2 regions of the Streptomyces sp. NPDC014861 genome follow, and region 2 is predicted to be linked to the other one. Evidence: riboswitches for the same ligand, from Rfam matches in the RefSeq annotation. Region 2 holds a riboswitch; the other holds the start of a gene.

Region 1 (6,937 bases), on a different contig from region 2:
GCGAATGCCGGCGTCGGCGTACTGCCCGAGGACGTTGCGCAGCTCGGCGACCGAGTGGTCGACGGCGGTGAGGTGGGCCACCGGGGTGAGGATGGTGTCCGAGGCGATCTTCTGGGTGGCCTTGACGGTGCCGCCGCGGGTGGACCCGCCGGCGCCGTAGGTCACGGAGACGAAGCTGGGGCCGACGGCCTCGACGCGGCGCAGGGCGTTCCAGAGGCCCTGCTCGCCCTTCTCGGTCCGGGGCGCGTAGAACTCGAAGGAGTACGACGTGCTGCCGGAGGCGAGGATCTCGCGGACCGTGCGCGCGCGGTCCGAACGGACGGAAGCGGTTCCAAGGGCCATACCGGCAGGTTAGACGGGGTCCAGGTGGCGCGGAAACCGCGTCCGAGTGGTGGACACGTTTTCGGACACCGGTACGACGCCTTCCGGGCGGTTCGCGCCGCCGGAAGGCGTCGTACCGGGGCCGGACGCGCGGAAGCCGGCGTCCGGTCGCCTTCCGGGCGGTTGCTCCGTCCGTGAGGCGTCGTGCCCGCCGCGGGTGTCAGGCGTCCGCGCGCTCCCGGACGCGCTTGGCGAGGGACGCGGCGGCCGCGGCCGGGTCGTCGGCCTCGGTGAGCGCGCGGACCACGACGATCCTGCGGGCGCCGGCGTCCAGCACCTGGTCCAGGTTGGTCTCGTCGATGCCGCCGATGGCGAACCAGGGGCGGTCCTGGGCGAGCCCCGCCGCGTACCGCACCAGGTCGAGGCCGGGGGCGTACCGTCCGGGCTTGGTGGGGGTGGGCCAGCAGGGGCCGGTGCAGAAGTAGTCGACGCCGGGCTCGGCGGCGGCCGCGTCCACCTCGGACCCGGCGTGGCAGGAGCGTCCGATCAGCACCTCGTCGCCGAGGACGGCGCGGGCGGCGGGCACCGGCAGGTCGCCCTGGCCGAGGTGGAGGACGTCGGAGCCGATCGCGTGGGCGACGTCGGCCCGGTCGTTCACGGCGAGGAGCTTGCCGTGCCGGCGGGCGGCCTCGGCGAAGACGGCCAGGTGCTCCAGCTCCTCGCCCGCCTCCATGCCCTTGTCGCGGAGCTGCACGATGTCGACGCCGGAGGAGAGCACGGCGTCCAGGAAGGCGGGCAGGTCGCCCTGGCGCTTCCGGGCGTCGGTGCACAGGTAGAGCCGGGCGTCGGCGAGCCGCTCACGAGGTGTGGGCATGGTGGTTCCCCCCGTCGGGTGGTGCCGGTGCCGCGGCGCGGGGCCGCGGCACCGGCGGTGCTGGTCCGGTGTGTCAGACGGCGAGCGCCTGGGCGCGGCGCTTCACCTCCGTACCGCGATTCTCGCCGAGGGCCTGCGCGGGGGTGCCGGGCAGGGTCGGGTCCGGGGTGAAGAGCCACTCCAGCATCTCCTCGTCGGAGAAGCCGTCGTCCCTGAGGAGCGTCAGGGTGCCGGCGAGGCCCTTGACGACCTTGTCGCCCTGGATGAAGGCGGCGGGCACCTGGAGCGCGTTGTTCTCTCCGCGGCGCACGGCGATCAGCTGGCCCTCCTTCACCAGCTGCCGCACCCGCGTCACCTCGACGTCGAGCATCTCCGCGATGTCGGGGAGGTAGAGCCAGGCGGGGACGAGAGCATCGATGTTTGCGTCAATCTCGGTCACGGGACAAGCCTGCCATCCGGGACCGACAGCCGGTAGTCGGGCCACCCCCGTCGCCTCCGTCCGGGGGTCAGGAGCCACTCCGGAGGACCGCCGACTTGAGCGGGACGGCGGGGTCGGCGGCGCGCTCGGGGTCGACGGCGGCGCCGGCCTCGATGAGTCTGCGCCCCTGGGCGAGGTCGCGGGGGCGGCCGACGGCGAGCAGCGCGACCAGCACCCCGTCGCGCAGCCAGAGCACCGACCAGGAGCCGCCGGAGGAGTCGCCGCGCCGCACCAGGGTGTCGGCGCCGGCGTGGTGGCCGGCGTACTGGACGAAGCGGCCGAACTGCTCGGACCAGAAGTACGGGACGGGGTCGTACGGCTGCGGCTCCGCGCCCTCGGAGCCGGTGATGCAGGCGGCGACCGTGCGGGGGCCCTGGAGGGCGTTGTCCCAGTGGTGGACGAGGAGCCGTTCGCCGTAGCGGGCGGAGGGGAAGGAGGCGCAGTCGCCGACCGCGTACACCTCGGGCAGCGAGGTACGGAGGCGGTCGTCGGCCGTGACGGCGCCGCCGGGGTCGAGGGCGATGCCGGAGCCCGCGAGCCAGTCGGTGGCGGGGCGGGCGCCGATGCCGACGACGACGGAGTCGGCGGGCAGCTCGCGGCCGTCGGCGAGGACGACGGCGCCCGGCCGGACGGTGGCCACGCGCGCGTGGGTGAGGAGTTCGGCGCCGCTCTCGGCGTACCAGCCGGCCATGGCGGTGGTGACCTCGGCGGGCAGGGCGCCGGCGAGCGGCAGGGCGGCGGCCTCGACGACGGTGACGGCGCAGCCGGCCTCGCGCGCGGCGGTGGCGAACTCGGCGCCGATCCAGCCGGCGCCGACCACGACGACGGGGCCGCCGCCCGCGAGGACGGGGCCGAGGCGGACGGCGTCGTCGAGGGTGCGCAGCAGGTGGACGCCGGGGACGCCCTCGGTGCCGGGCAGCGTGAGCGGGTGGGCGCCGGTGGCGAGGACGAGGGTGTCGTACGGGAAGCGTCCCGCCTCGGTGACGAGCTCGCGCTCGGCGGGGCGCACCCCGGTGACGTCGAGGCCGAGCCGGAGGTCGACGCCGAGGGACTCGAAGTCGACGTCGAAGGCGGAGTGCTCGGCCTTGCCGAGGAGGACGGCCTTGGAGAGCGGGGGCCGGTCGTAGGGCTGGTGGGGTTCGGCGCCGATGAGGGTGACGGGGCCCTCGAAGCCCTGCTCGCGCAGGGCGACGGCGGTCTGCACGCCCGCCATGCCCGCGCCGACGATCACGACGTGCCGCTGGGTCTGCTTCTGCTCGCTCACCCGTCCACCTTACGCAGCTGACGATCCGTCAGGAAGGGAGGTGCCCTGTGGCACCCCGGCCGCGGGGGCTAGGGTGGCGGGCACAACCACTCGCGGGAGCCCGGACGCACCGGGCTGAGAGGGGGGCTGGCCGGCCTCCGACCGTACGAACCTGATCCGGGTCATGCCGGCGAAGGGAGGGGCGGGAACGCCCATGCGTTCTTCCGAAGCACACCAGAACGAGCCGACCTCACGCCCGACCGGGCCGACCACCGACGTGCTCGTCGTCGGAGGCGGCGTCATCGGCCTGGTCACGGCCTGGCGGGCGGCCCTGCGCGGGCTGAGCGTCGCGGTCATCGACCCCGACCCGGGCGGCGGGGCCGCGCGGGTCGCGGCCGGGATGCTCGCCGCCGTCACCGAACTGCACTACGGCGAGGAGACCCTCCTCGGGCTCAACCTCGCCTCGGCGGCGCGCTACCCCGCGTTCGTCGCCGAGCTGGAGGAGGCCTCCGGCCTCGACGTCGGCTACCGCGCCTGCGGCACCCTCGCGGTCGCGCTCGACACCGACGACCGGGCCCACCTGCGCGAACTCCACGCCCTCCAGACCCGCTGCGGGCTCGCCTCCGAGTGGCTGAGCGGCCGCGAGTGCCGCCGGCTCGAACCCATGCTGGCGCCCGGGGTGCGCGGCGGGCTCCGGGTGGACGGCGACCACCAGGTGGACCCGCGCCGGCTGGCCGCCGCGCTGCTCACGGCCTGCGAGCGGGCCGGGGTGGTCTTCCACCGGGCGCTCGCGGAGCGGCTCGTCGTGGCCCGCGAACGGGCGCGCGGGGTCGTCCTCGGCGACGGCACCGAGCTCGCCGCGGGCCTGACCGTGCTCGCCGCGGGCAGCCTCAGCGGCCGGCTCGCGGGCGTGCCCGAGGCGGTGCTGCCGCCGGTCCGCCCGGTGAAGGGCCAGGTCCTGCGGCTGCGGATCCCCGCCCCGTACGCCCCCTTCCTCTCCCGCACCGTCCGGGCCGTGGTGCGCGGCAGCCACGTCTACCTGGTGCCGCGCGAGAACGGCGAGCTGGTCGTCGGCGCCACCAGCGAGGAGCTGGGCTGGGACACCACGGTGACCGCCGGCGGGGTGTACGAGCTGCTGCGCGACGCCCACGAGCTGGTCCCCGGCCTCACCGAGCTGCCGCTCACGGAGACCGTGGCCGGACTGCGCCCCTGCTCCCCCGACAACGCGCCGGTGCTCGGGCCGAGCGCCCTGCCGGGTCTCCACCTGGCCACCGGCCACTACCGCAACGGGATCCTCCTCACCCCCGTCACCGGCGACGTCATGGCGGAGGCGCTCACCACGGGCGTCCTCCCCGAAGAGGCGCGCCCCTTCTCCCCCCACCGTTTCCCCACCGCTCTGCCCGTACGTCAGGAGCAGCCCGCATGAACGTGTCCGTGTCCGTGAACGGCGAGCCGCGCGCCCTCGCCGCCCCCGTCTCCCTGGCCTCCCTGGTCGCCGGCCTCACCACCGCCCCCGCCGGGGTCGCCGCCGCCGTCAACGAGGCGGTGGTGCCGCGCGGCGAGTGGGCGACGACGCTGCTCGCCGACGGCGACCGGGTCGAGGTCCTGACCGCGGTGCAGGGAGGCTGAGCGCGATGTCCGACGACGTGTTCGTCCTCGGCGGTACGGAGTTCTCCTCCCGCCTCATCATGGGCACCGGCGGCGCCCCCAGCCTGGACGTCCTGGAGCGCTCGCTGGTCGCCGGCGGCACCGAGCTGACCACGGTCGCCATGCGCCGCCTCGACCCGACCGTGCAGGGCTCGGTCCTCTCCGTCCTGGACCGGCTCGGCATCCGCGTCCTGCCGAACACGGCGGGCTGCTACACGGCGGGCGAGGCCGTGCTGACCGCCCGGCTGGCCCGGGAGGCGCTGGGCACCGACTGGATCAAGCTGGAGGTCGTCGCGGACGAGCGGACCCTCCTGCCCGACGGCGTGGAGCTCCTCGACGCCGCCGAGACCCTGGTGGACGACGGCTTCACCGTCCTGCCGTACACCAACGACGACCCGATCCTGGCCCGGAAGCTGGAGGACGTGGGCTGCGCGGCGATCATGCCGCTCGGCTCCCCCATCGGCTCCGGCCTCGGCATCCGCAACCCGCACAACTTCGAGCTGATCACCGAGCGCGCGGGCGTGCCGGTCATCCTGGACGCCGGCGCGGGCACCGCGTCGGACGCGGCGCTCGCGATGGAGCTGGGCTGCGCCGCGGTGATGCTCGCCTCGGCGGTCACCCGTGCGCAGGAGCCGGTCCTGATGGCCTCGGCGATGCGGCACGCGGTGGAGGCGGGCCGCCTCGCGCACCGCGCGGGCCGCATCCCCCGCCGCCACTTCGCGGAGGCGTCCTCCCCCGTGGAGGGCCGCGCCCGGCTGGACCCGGAACGCCCCGCGTTCTGACCCCGGAGCGGAGCGGGGTACGTCACAAGCGTGCTGCGGTCGGGGCACGCGGGGCGGGGCGTCCGTACCGGCTCGTAGACTCGACGCCGTGGACACGACCCTTCAGGACCCCCTCGTCGGGCGGCTGCTCGACGGCCGCTACCGCGTCGACGCGCGCATCGCCGTCGGCGGGATGGCCACGGTCTACCGGGCCGTCGACACCCGCCTCGACCGCGTCCTCGCGCTCAAGGTGATGCACCCCGCCCTGGCGGCCGACGCGGTCTTCGTCGAGCGGTTCATCCGCGAGGCGAAGTCCGTCGCCCGCCTCGCGCACCCGAACGTGGTCGCCGTCTTCGACCAGGGCGCCGAGGGCGCGTACGTCTACCTGGCGATGGAGTACGTCTCCGGCTGCACCCTGCGCGACGTGCTCCGCGAGCGCGGCGCCCTCCAGCCCCGCGCCGCCCTGGACATCCTGGAGCCGGTCCTCGCCGCGCTCGGCGCGGCGCACCGGGCCGGCTTCGTCCACCGGGACATGAAGCCGGAGAACGTGCTGATAGGGGACGACGGCCGGGTCAAGGTCGCCGACTTCGGGCTGGTCCGCTCGGTCGGCTCGGCGACCGCCACCACCGGCGCGGTCCTCGGCACCGTCTCCTACCTCGCCCCCGAGCAGATCGAGCACGGCACCGCCGACACCCGCGCCGACGTGTACGCCTGCGGCGTCGTCCTGTACGAGATGCTGACGGGCGGCAAGCCGCACGGGGGCGACACCCCGGCCCAGGTCCTCTACCAGCACCTCCACACCGACGTGCCGGCCCCGTCCGCCGCCGTCCCCGGGCTGCCGCTCGAACTGGACGAGCTGGTCGCCGCCGCCACCGCCCGCAACCCCGAGGTCCGCCCGCACGACGCCGTGGCCCTGCTCGCCCTGGCCCGGGAGGCGCGCGCGGCGCTCACCGACGCCCAGCTGGACGCGGTGCCGCCGCGGGCGCGGGCCAGCCGGCGGGACACTGGGGAGGACCGCACCGGCGTCATCGCCCGCCCGGTGCCCGCGCCGGAGGCCGGCGACCCGCACGCGGTGCAGCACACCAGCCGCCTCACGACCCCCGAGCTCCCGCCGCCGGCCCGTCGCCCGCGCACCCGCCCGAGGCCGCCGCGCGGCCCGCTCCTGATCGTCGCCGGCGTCCTGCTCGCGCTGGGCCTCGGCGCCGGCGTCTGGTACATCAACGCCGGCCAGTTCACCCGCGTCCCCGCTGTCCTCGGCCAGACCGAGCAGGTGGCCGCGGGACGGCTCGCCGACGCCGGCCTGGAGCTGGGCACGACGCGGCGCGCCTTCAGCGACGTGTACGAGCGCGGCACCGTGATGGGCGTCGACCCGGCGCCCGGTGAGCGGGTCCGCAGCCACGCCACCGTCACCCTGACCCTCTCCCGGGGGCCGGAGATCGTGAAGGTGCCGAATCTGAAGAACAAGCCGCTCGACGAGGCCAAGCGGATCCTCGCGGAGCAGGGCCTCGCCCCCGGCGTGGTCACCACCGAGTTCAGCACCACCGTCGCCCAGGGCGCGGTGATCGGCTCCGACCCGGAGCCGGGCACCGAGCGCGCCCCGGACTCGGCCGTCG
Region 2 (6,937 bases):
AGGGGTCCGGTCCATCGGACCCCATCGGTGTCCCAGGCCCGGCGGGTGCGCGGGGGCGGCCCCCGCGAGCGGGTGCGACGCATCCGTTGTCACGCCTGGGGGTGACCTTTGGCCATGGCTACGCAGACAGCTGCGCCGACCCTGATCGGCTCGGTGCAACGGGCGCTGAGACTTCTGGAGGCCGTGGCCTCCCACGCGGACGGTGCCCCCGCCAAGCAGCTCGCCCGGGAGACGGGTCTCCCGCTGCCCACGACGTACCACCTTCTCCGCACCCTGACGCACGAGGGCTATCTGCTCCGCGACAAGGGTGCGTTCTATCTGGGCGAGGCAGCCGCCCGTCTGGCCGGCGGCGGGGCTGTGCAGAATCGTCGCACCAAGATCGAGGACTCCCTCGCCCGCTGGCGGGACGAGATCGGTGTGCCGGTCTACTTCGCCCTGTACCACGAGGGCGAGATCGAACTCGTCTCCGTCGCGGACACTGCCAACTCCCCCGCGGTCGAGGAATGGGCCGACTTCCGGGAGACCGGTCACGCGCATGCCATCGGGCAGTGTCTGCTCAGTCAACTCGATCTGAAAACTCGTCAAGACCACCTCGATCGCCATCCGGTCGAAGCGATCACTCCGTACACGGTGAGTAATCGCCGGATGCTTTTGGAGCGTTTGGGTAGTTTGGGGCGAATGGAGCCCCTGGTGGAGCGTCAGGAATATGCGCTGGGCACGGTCTGCGCCGCAATCCCCGTCACAGTGGGCTCCATGGCCGCCACTCTGGCCATTTCCCTCCCTCTTCACCAGGAAGAACGGTTGCTCCCAGCAGTCGAGCGACTACGCACGGAGATCGGAAGTCTCTTCAGTTCGCTCGCCTTCTCTATCAGTATCTGAAAAATCACTCCTTGTGATCTGCTAGCGCGTACAGCACGATTGCGTCAAGAGGGCCACGGGGGATCATTCCTGGCCGTTTCGGTCACAGCTTTCAGCAGCTGTGTTTACACAACTGCTCCATCTACTGCGGGGTACATGATGCGAGAGTCGGTTCAGGCCGAGGTCCTGATGAGCTTCCTCGTCTCGGAGGAGCTCTCCTTCAAGATCCCGGTCGAACTGCGATACGAGACCCGGGATCCCTACGCGGTGCGGATGACCTTCCACCTTCCCGGGGACGCGCCCGTCACGTGGGCGTTCGGCCGGGAGCTGCTGCTCGACGGGATCAACCGCCCGAGCGGTGACGGCGACGTCCACATCGCCCCGACCGAGCCCGAGGGGCTGTCGGACGTCTCCATCCGGCTCCAGGTGGGCGGCGACCGCGCGCTGTTCCGGGCCAGCGCCCCGCCGCTCGTCGCCTTCCTCGACCGCACGGACAAGCTCGTCCCGCTCGGCCAGGAGCAGACGCTCGGCGACTTCGAGGACAGCCTGGAGGCCGCGCTCGGCCGGATCCTCGCCGAGGAGAGCGCGGGCCCGGCCTGACCGACGCCCTCCGTACGCCTGACGCCGGCGCCCGTTCCGTACGGCCGACACCGGCGCCTCGCTCCGTACCGCTCACAGCAGAGTCCCGTTCCGTACGGCTCGCAGCGGCGTCCCGCTCCGCGCTGCCGACACCGGCGCCGCGATCCATACCCCCGACACCGGCGTTCCGTTGCACGCTGCCGGCACCGGCGTCCCGATCCATACCCCAAACAGCGGGGCCGCTATCCGTATCCCCGGCAGCGGAGGCGCGATCCGTACCTCCGACAGCGGTGTCCGATCCGGGTGTCTGAACACCGGCGTACCCCGATCCGTGGGGCCGGGTGCGTGCCCCGATCCGTGGGGCCGGGTGCGCGCCTCGATACGTGAGGCCGGGTGCGCCTCCCGATCCGTGGGGCCGGGTGTGCCCCGATCCGTAGGGCTGCCGTCGAGGCGGAAGGGTCCCGTACGGGCGTCGTGCGCGCGTCACTTGGCGCGGCGTCGCCGTCCGCCGCGGCCCGGAGTCCGGGCTCCTGCCTCCTCCGCCGGACGGTCGGCCGACACCACCAGAGCCGCGAGCGCCGTCGTGACCGGCACCGAGGCGACCAGACCGATCGACCCGACCAGGGTCCGGACGATCTCCTCCGCCACCAGCTCGCTGTTGGCCACCGTCCCCATGCTGCTCTGCGCGATGGTGAAGAGCAGGAGCAGCGGGAGCGCGGCACCGGCGTAGGCCAGGACCAGCGTGTTGACCACCGAGGCGATGTGGTCGCGGCCGATCCGGATGCCGGCCCGGTAGAGCGCGCGCGGACCCATCCGCGGGTCGGCCTGGTGAAGTTCCCAGACCGCCGAGGTCTGGGTGACGGTCACGTCGTCCAGGACACCGAGCGAACCGATGATCACACCGGCCAGCAGGAGGCCGGACATGTCGATCTCCGGGTAGAGACCGTGGATGAGCCCGGTGTAGTCGTCGGTGTTGCCGCTGAGCGAGGCCCAGCCGATGAAGAAGGACCCGAGCAGTCCGATCAACAGCAGCGAGATCAGGGTGCCGAGGACGGCGACCGAGGTGCGGGCCGACAGGCCGTGGCACATGTAGAGCGCGATCAGCATGATCGCGCTCGATCCGACCACCGCCACGACCAGCGGGTTCGACCCCTCCAGGATCGCGGGGAGGATGAAGAGCGTGAGCACCAGGAAGCTCACCGCGAGCGCGATCAGGGCCATCACGCCCCGCATCCGGCCGACGAGCACGACCGCGAGCGCGAAGATGCCGGCGAGGACCGCCATCGGCACCTTGCGGTTCACGTCCGTCACCGAGTACTGCAGGTCCCGCGGGGCGTCGGGGGCGTAGGCGACCACCACGCCCTGTCCCTCGTCGAGTTGGCGCGGGGCGTCCGGCTGCACGATCTCGGTGAACCGGCGCCCCTTGTCGGGACCGCTGGTGATCTCGATCGTCGCCTTCTCGCACTGCCCCTGCTGCCCGTTGACCGCCTCGCGGCCCTGCGGGGTGGTCGTGTCGCCGGTGGGCGGCACCTGCGCCGCGTTCACGTCCTTGCAGTCCACCCGCTCGACCGCGACGACCTTCCCCTGTTCGGTCTGCCGGTCGAAGCCGACGCCGGTCCGCTCGTGCGCCGGCGTGCCGCCGGGCCAGAGCACCGCGAGACCGACGACCACGGCGGTGGCGAAGGGGATGAGAACGGCGGCGATGACCCTGCGCAGATGACGGGAGACGGGCGCCGCGGGCCCGTGACTGTGGCTGTGCCCGTGCCCGCCATGGCCGCCATGCCCGCCATGGCCTCCGTGGCCGGGCCCGCCTGGACCGCCGCCGGCACCTGGGCCCGCACCACCGCCCTGACCGCTGGGACCACCGCCTGGGCCGGGCCCGTTCCCGTGCCCGTTTCCGTGGTCGTGGCCGTGCGGATCGGGGGTCTGCTGCGAGGAAGTCACCGACCGATCATCGCAAGAACGGAGGGGGCCCACTGTTCAGCACGCCCGGGAGGGCGCTAGCGTGGTGGCACCTTTGCACACGCGGGAGCTCGGAGCACCGGGCTGAGAGGGCGCTGATCACCGTACGCGGACACGTACGGGAGGAGGCTGCGCCGACCGCCGAACCTGTTACCGGGTAATGCCGGCGTAGGGAGATTCGGTCTCATGACCATTCAGGATGCACGCACGCCTGCCTCCGACCAGAACGACGCCGACGGCGAGCGCACGCCGGGCTGGCACAAGGGGTACGTCGAGGGCTCCCGCCCCGACATCCGGGTACCGGTCCGCCAGGTCCACCTCACCAACGGCAAGGACGTGACGCTGTACGACACGTCCGGTCCGTACACCGACCCCGGCGTCGACACCGACGTGCGCCGGGGCCTCCTCCCGCTCCGCGAGAACTGGATCATCGCGCGCGGCGACACCGAGGAGTACGCGGGCCGCCCGGTCCGCCCCGAGGACGACGGCATCAAGCACACCTCGCCGCGCGGCGGTGGGCTCAAGAACCTCGACGCGGTCTTCCCCGGCCGTCCGCGGCTGCCCCGCCGGGGCCGCGCCGGGCAGGCCGTGACCCAGCTCGCGTACGCCCGCCGGGGCGAGATCACCCCGGAGATGGAGTACGTGGCGATCCGGGAGAACGTCTCCCCCGAGGTCGTCCGCGAGGAGATCGCGGCGGGCCGCGCGGTGCTGCCGGCCAACGTCAACCACCCGGAGATCGAGCCGATGATCATCGGCAAGCGGTTCCTGGTGAAGGTCAACGCCAACATCGGCAACTCCGCGGTCACCTCCTCCATCGAGGAGGAGGTGGAGAAGATGACCTGGGCGACCCGCTGGGGCGCCGACACGGTCATGGACCTGTCCACCGGCCGCAACATCCACACCACCCGCGAGTGGGTGCTGCGCAACTCCCCCGTGCCGATCGGCACCGTGCCGCTCTACCAGGCCCTGGAGAAGGTCGACGGCAGGGCCGAGGACCTGACCTGGGAGATCTACAAGGACACGGTCATCGAGCAGGCCGAGCAGGGCGTGGACTACATGACCGTGCACGCCGGCGTGCTCCTGCCGTACGTGCCGCTCACCGCGCGCCGCAAGACCGGCATCGTCTCGCGCGGCGGCTCGATCATGGCCGCCTGGTGCCTCGCGCACCACAAGGAGAACTTCCTCTACACGAACTTCGAGGAGCTCTGCGAGATCCTGGCGGCGTACGACGTCACCTACTCGCTCGGTGACGGCCTGCGCCCCGGCTCGATCGCGGACGCCAACGACGCGGCGCAGTTCGCGGAGCTGAAGACGCTCGGCGAGCTCAACACGATCGCCAAGCGCCACAACGTGCAGACGATGATCGAGGGCCCGGGCCACGTCCCGATGCACAAGATCAAGGAGAACATCGACCTCCAGCAGGAGATCTGCGAGGAGGCGCCGTTCTACACGCTCGGCCCGCTGACCACGGACGTCGCGCCCGCGTACGACCACATCACCTCCGGCATCGGCGCCGCGATGATCGCCTGGTGGGGCACGGCGATGCTCTGCTACGTCACGCCGAAGGAGCACCTGGGCCTGCCGAACCGCGACGACGTGAAGACCGGTGTCATCACGTACAAGATCGCGGCCCACGCGGCCGACCTCGCCAAGGGGCACCCCGGTGCCCAGGAGTGGGACGACGCACTCTCCGACGCACGGTTCGAGTTCCGCTGGGAGGACCAGTTCAACCTGGCCCTCGACCCGGACACCGCCCGGGAGTTCCACGACGAGACGCTTCCGGCGGAGCCCGCGAAGACGGCGCACTTCTGCTCGATGTGCGGCCCGAAGTTCTGTTCGATGAAGATCTCGCAGGACATCCGCCGTGAGCACGGTGGCACCCAGGAGGAGATCGAGGCCGGCATGGCGGAGAAGTCCGCCGAGTTCGCCGCCGCCGGCAACCGCGTCTACCTTCCCCTGGCCGAGTAGCGGGAGCGACTCGCGCCTCCGGCCGAGCAGCGGTTCGGGTCCCTGGCCGAGCAGTTGCCCGCGTCACCTTGATCCCCGGCCCGCGGTCCACGGGGGGACCGCGGGCCGGTCCGCGTCACGGGGCCATTTCGCGGGGCCGTTTCACAGGGCCATTTCACGGGGCCGGGTCACGGGTCCGCGTCGCGGGTTCCGTTCCGGAGGCTGCGTTTCACGGGGCCAGGTCACGGGCTCCGTGTCAGAGGCTCCGTTTCACGGGGTCGGTGTCGGGGGCGGCGGGTCAGGGAGGGGTGCGGGATCGGGTCCGGGGGCCGGGGCCGGGGTCGGGGTGCGCTCGGGGGTGTGCCCGGTCTCGGGGGTGGTGAGGGCGGCCTGGAGGAAGGGGACGACGCCGCGTTCGAGCAGGGCGTGGCGCCAGTCGGCGCGGGCCCGGGTGAGCTCGTCGTCGGGGACGTGGCTCTCGGCCGGGCTGTTGCGGAGCGCCGTGAGCAGGAGGCCGACGCCCGCGCAGAGGAGGCCGGCGGCGGCGAGGGCGCCGAAGACCAGGCCCGCGGTGAGCAGGGTGGTGCCGAGGGCGGCGGCCGGGACGAGCAGGTGGACCACGGCGCCGACCAGGAGAAAGATCACGGACGCGCTGCCCGCGAGGACCGGCACGAGCGTGGTGAGGACCGCGACGGCGCCCGGCGACTCGTCGGGGGCGGGGGTCCGCGGCCGGTTGGACGCGGCGCGGCACTGCTCGCGCACCTTGACGAAGTGCTCGTACTCGCTCGCCGCCGCGGCGGTGATGAGTGCTGTCGCGTTCAGCGCCATCACCCGGAGCTGGGCGGCCGTCAGCCGCGTTCCCGCTCCGGCGAGTTCCGGCCGTTCCGGCGCGGTGCGCAGTGCCTCGTCGAGGACGCGCTCGTAATCGGCGCGGTCCTCGGTCAGCAGGTGCGGAGCCACGTTCATGTGCATCCCCCGATGCTCGGTGGGCCGGGACCGACCGTGGAGAACGGCGGTCCGGGCGGAAGCGGAGGAGAGCCTGCCTACCTAGGGAGACCGATGGTAGGGCCGTGAGCGGGCGTGCTGACAGGGGGTTTCCGGAAATCGCCTGTACCGGATGCGCTGGGTGAGAGTCAGTCCCCCAGGGGGAGTTGGACGACCAGCAGCTTTCCGGCCATGGTGACGCCGCCGTCCATCGCGATCGCGAGCCCGTCGGCGTAGACGTGCGGGCCCTCGACGGCCGGGCGGGAGTCCTCCTCGCCATCCTCCGTGCCGACCTGGCCGAGGAGGTACGGGATCGGGCTGTGGCCGTGCACGATCCGGGATCCGCCGTAGGTGCCCAGCAGCTCCTGGACGGCCTGCGGGCCGGCCTCGTCGCGGAAGGCGAAGCGCTTGGTGAACTTCCGGAAGAGGTCCCAGACCTCGTCGGCGTCGTTGCGCCGGATGATCTCGTGAACGGTCTCGTTGACGTCCTCGATGGTCTGGCCGTAGTCGAGGTACGCGGTGGTGTCCGAGTGCAGCAGCAGGTGGTCGTCCTCGTGGACGACGGCGTCGAGACGGGACATCCACTGCAGGTGGACGTCCTGGAGGC

The links. Region 2 has a riboswitch for thiamine pyrophosphate ahead of thiC (phosphomethylpyrimidine synthase ThiC). Riboswitches for the same ligand answer to the same signal wherever they lie in the genome.
Region 1: another riboswitch for thiamine pyrophosphate. It lies ahead of thiO (glycine oxidase ThiO); the one in region 2 lies ahead of thiC (phosphomethylpyrimidine synthase ThiC).

Annotation. Positions count from the first base shown of each region.
Region 1 is NZ_JBIBWV010000004.1:326,526-333,462, forward strand. It holds gene metF (methylenetetrahydrofolate reductase [NAD(P)H]) at 1-342, opposite strand, end outside; gene thiE (thiamine phosphate synthase) at 542-1,195, opposite strand; gene ACF1BN_RS10980 (Rv2175c family DNA-binding protein) at 1,269-1,634, opposite strand; gene ACF1BN_RS10985 (NAD(P)/FAD-dependent oxidoreductase) at 1,702-2,937, opposite strand; TPP riboswitch at 3,020-3,133, shown strand; gene thiO (glycine oxidase ThiO) at 3,131-4,342, shown strand; gene thiS (sulfur carrier protein ThiS) at 4,339-4,545, shown strand; gene ACF1BN_RS11000 (thiazole synthase) at 4,551-5,345, shown strand; gene pknB (Stk1 family PASTA domain-containing Ser/Thr kinase) at 5,434-6,937, shown strand, end outside.
Region 2 is NZ_JBIBWV010000018.1:61,503-68,439, reverse strand. It holds gene ACF1BN_RS27965 (IclR family transcriptional regulator) at 115-879, shown strand; gene ACF1BN_RS27960 (SsgA family sporulation/cell division regulator) at 1,018-1,458, shown strand; gene ACF1BN_RS27955 (YibE/F family protein) at 1,921-3,414, opposite strand; TPP riboswitch at 3,453-3,591, shown strand; gene thiC (phosphomethylpyrimidine synthase ThiC) at 3,586-5,367, shown strand; gene ACF1BN_RS27945 (hypothetical protein) at 5,617-6,318, opposite strand; gene ACF1BN_RS27940 (metallophosphoesterase) at 6,480-6,937, opposite strand, start outside.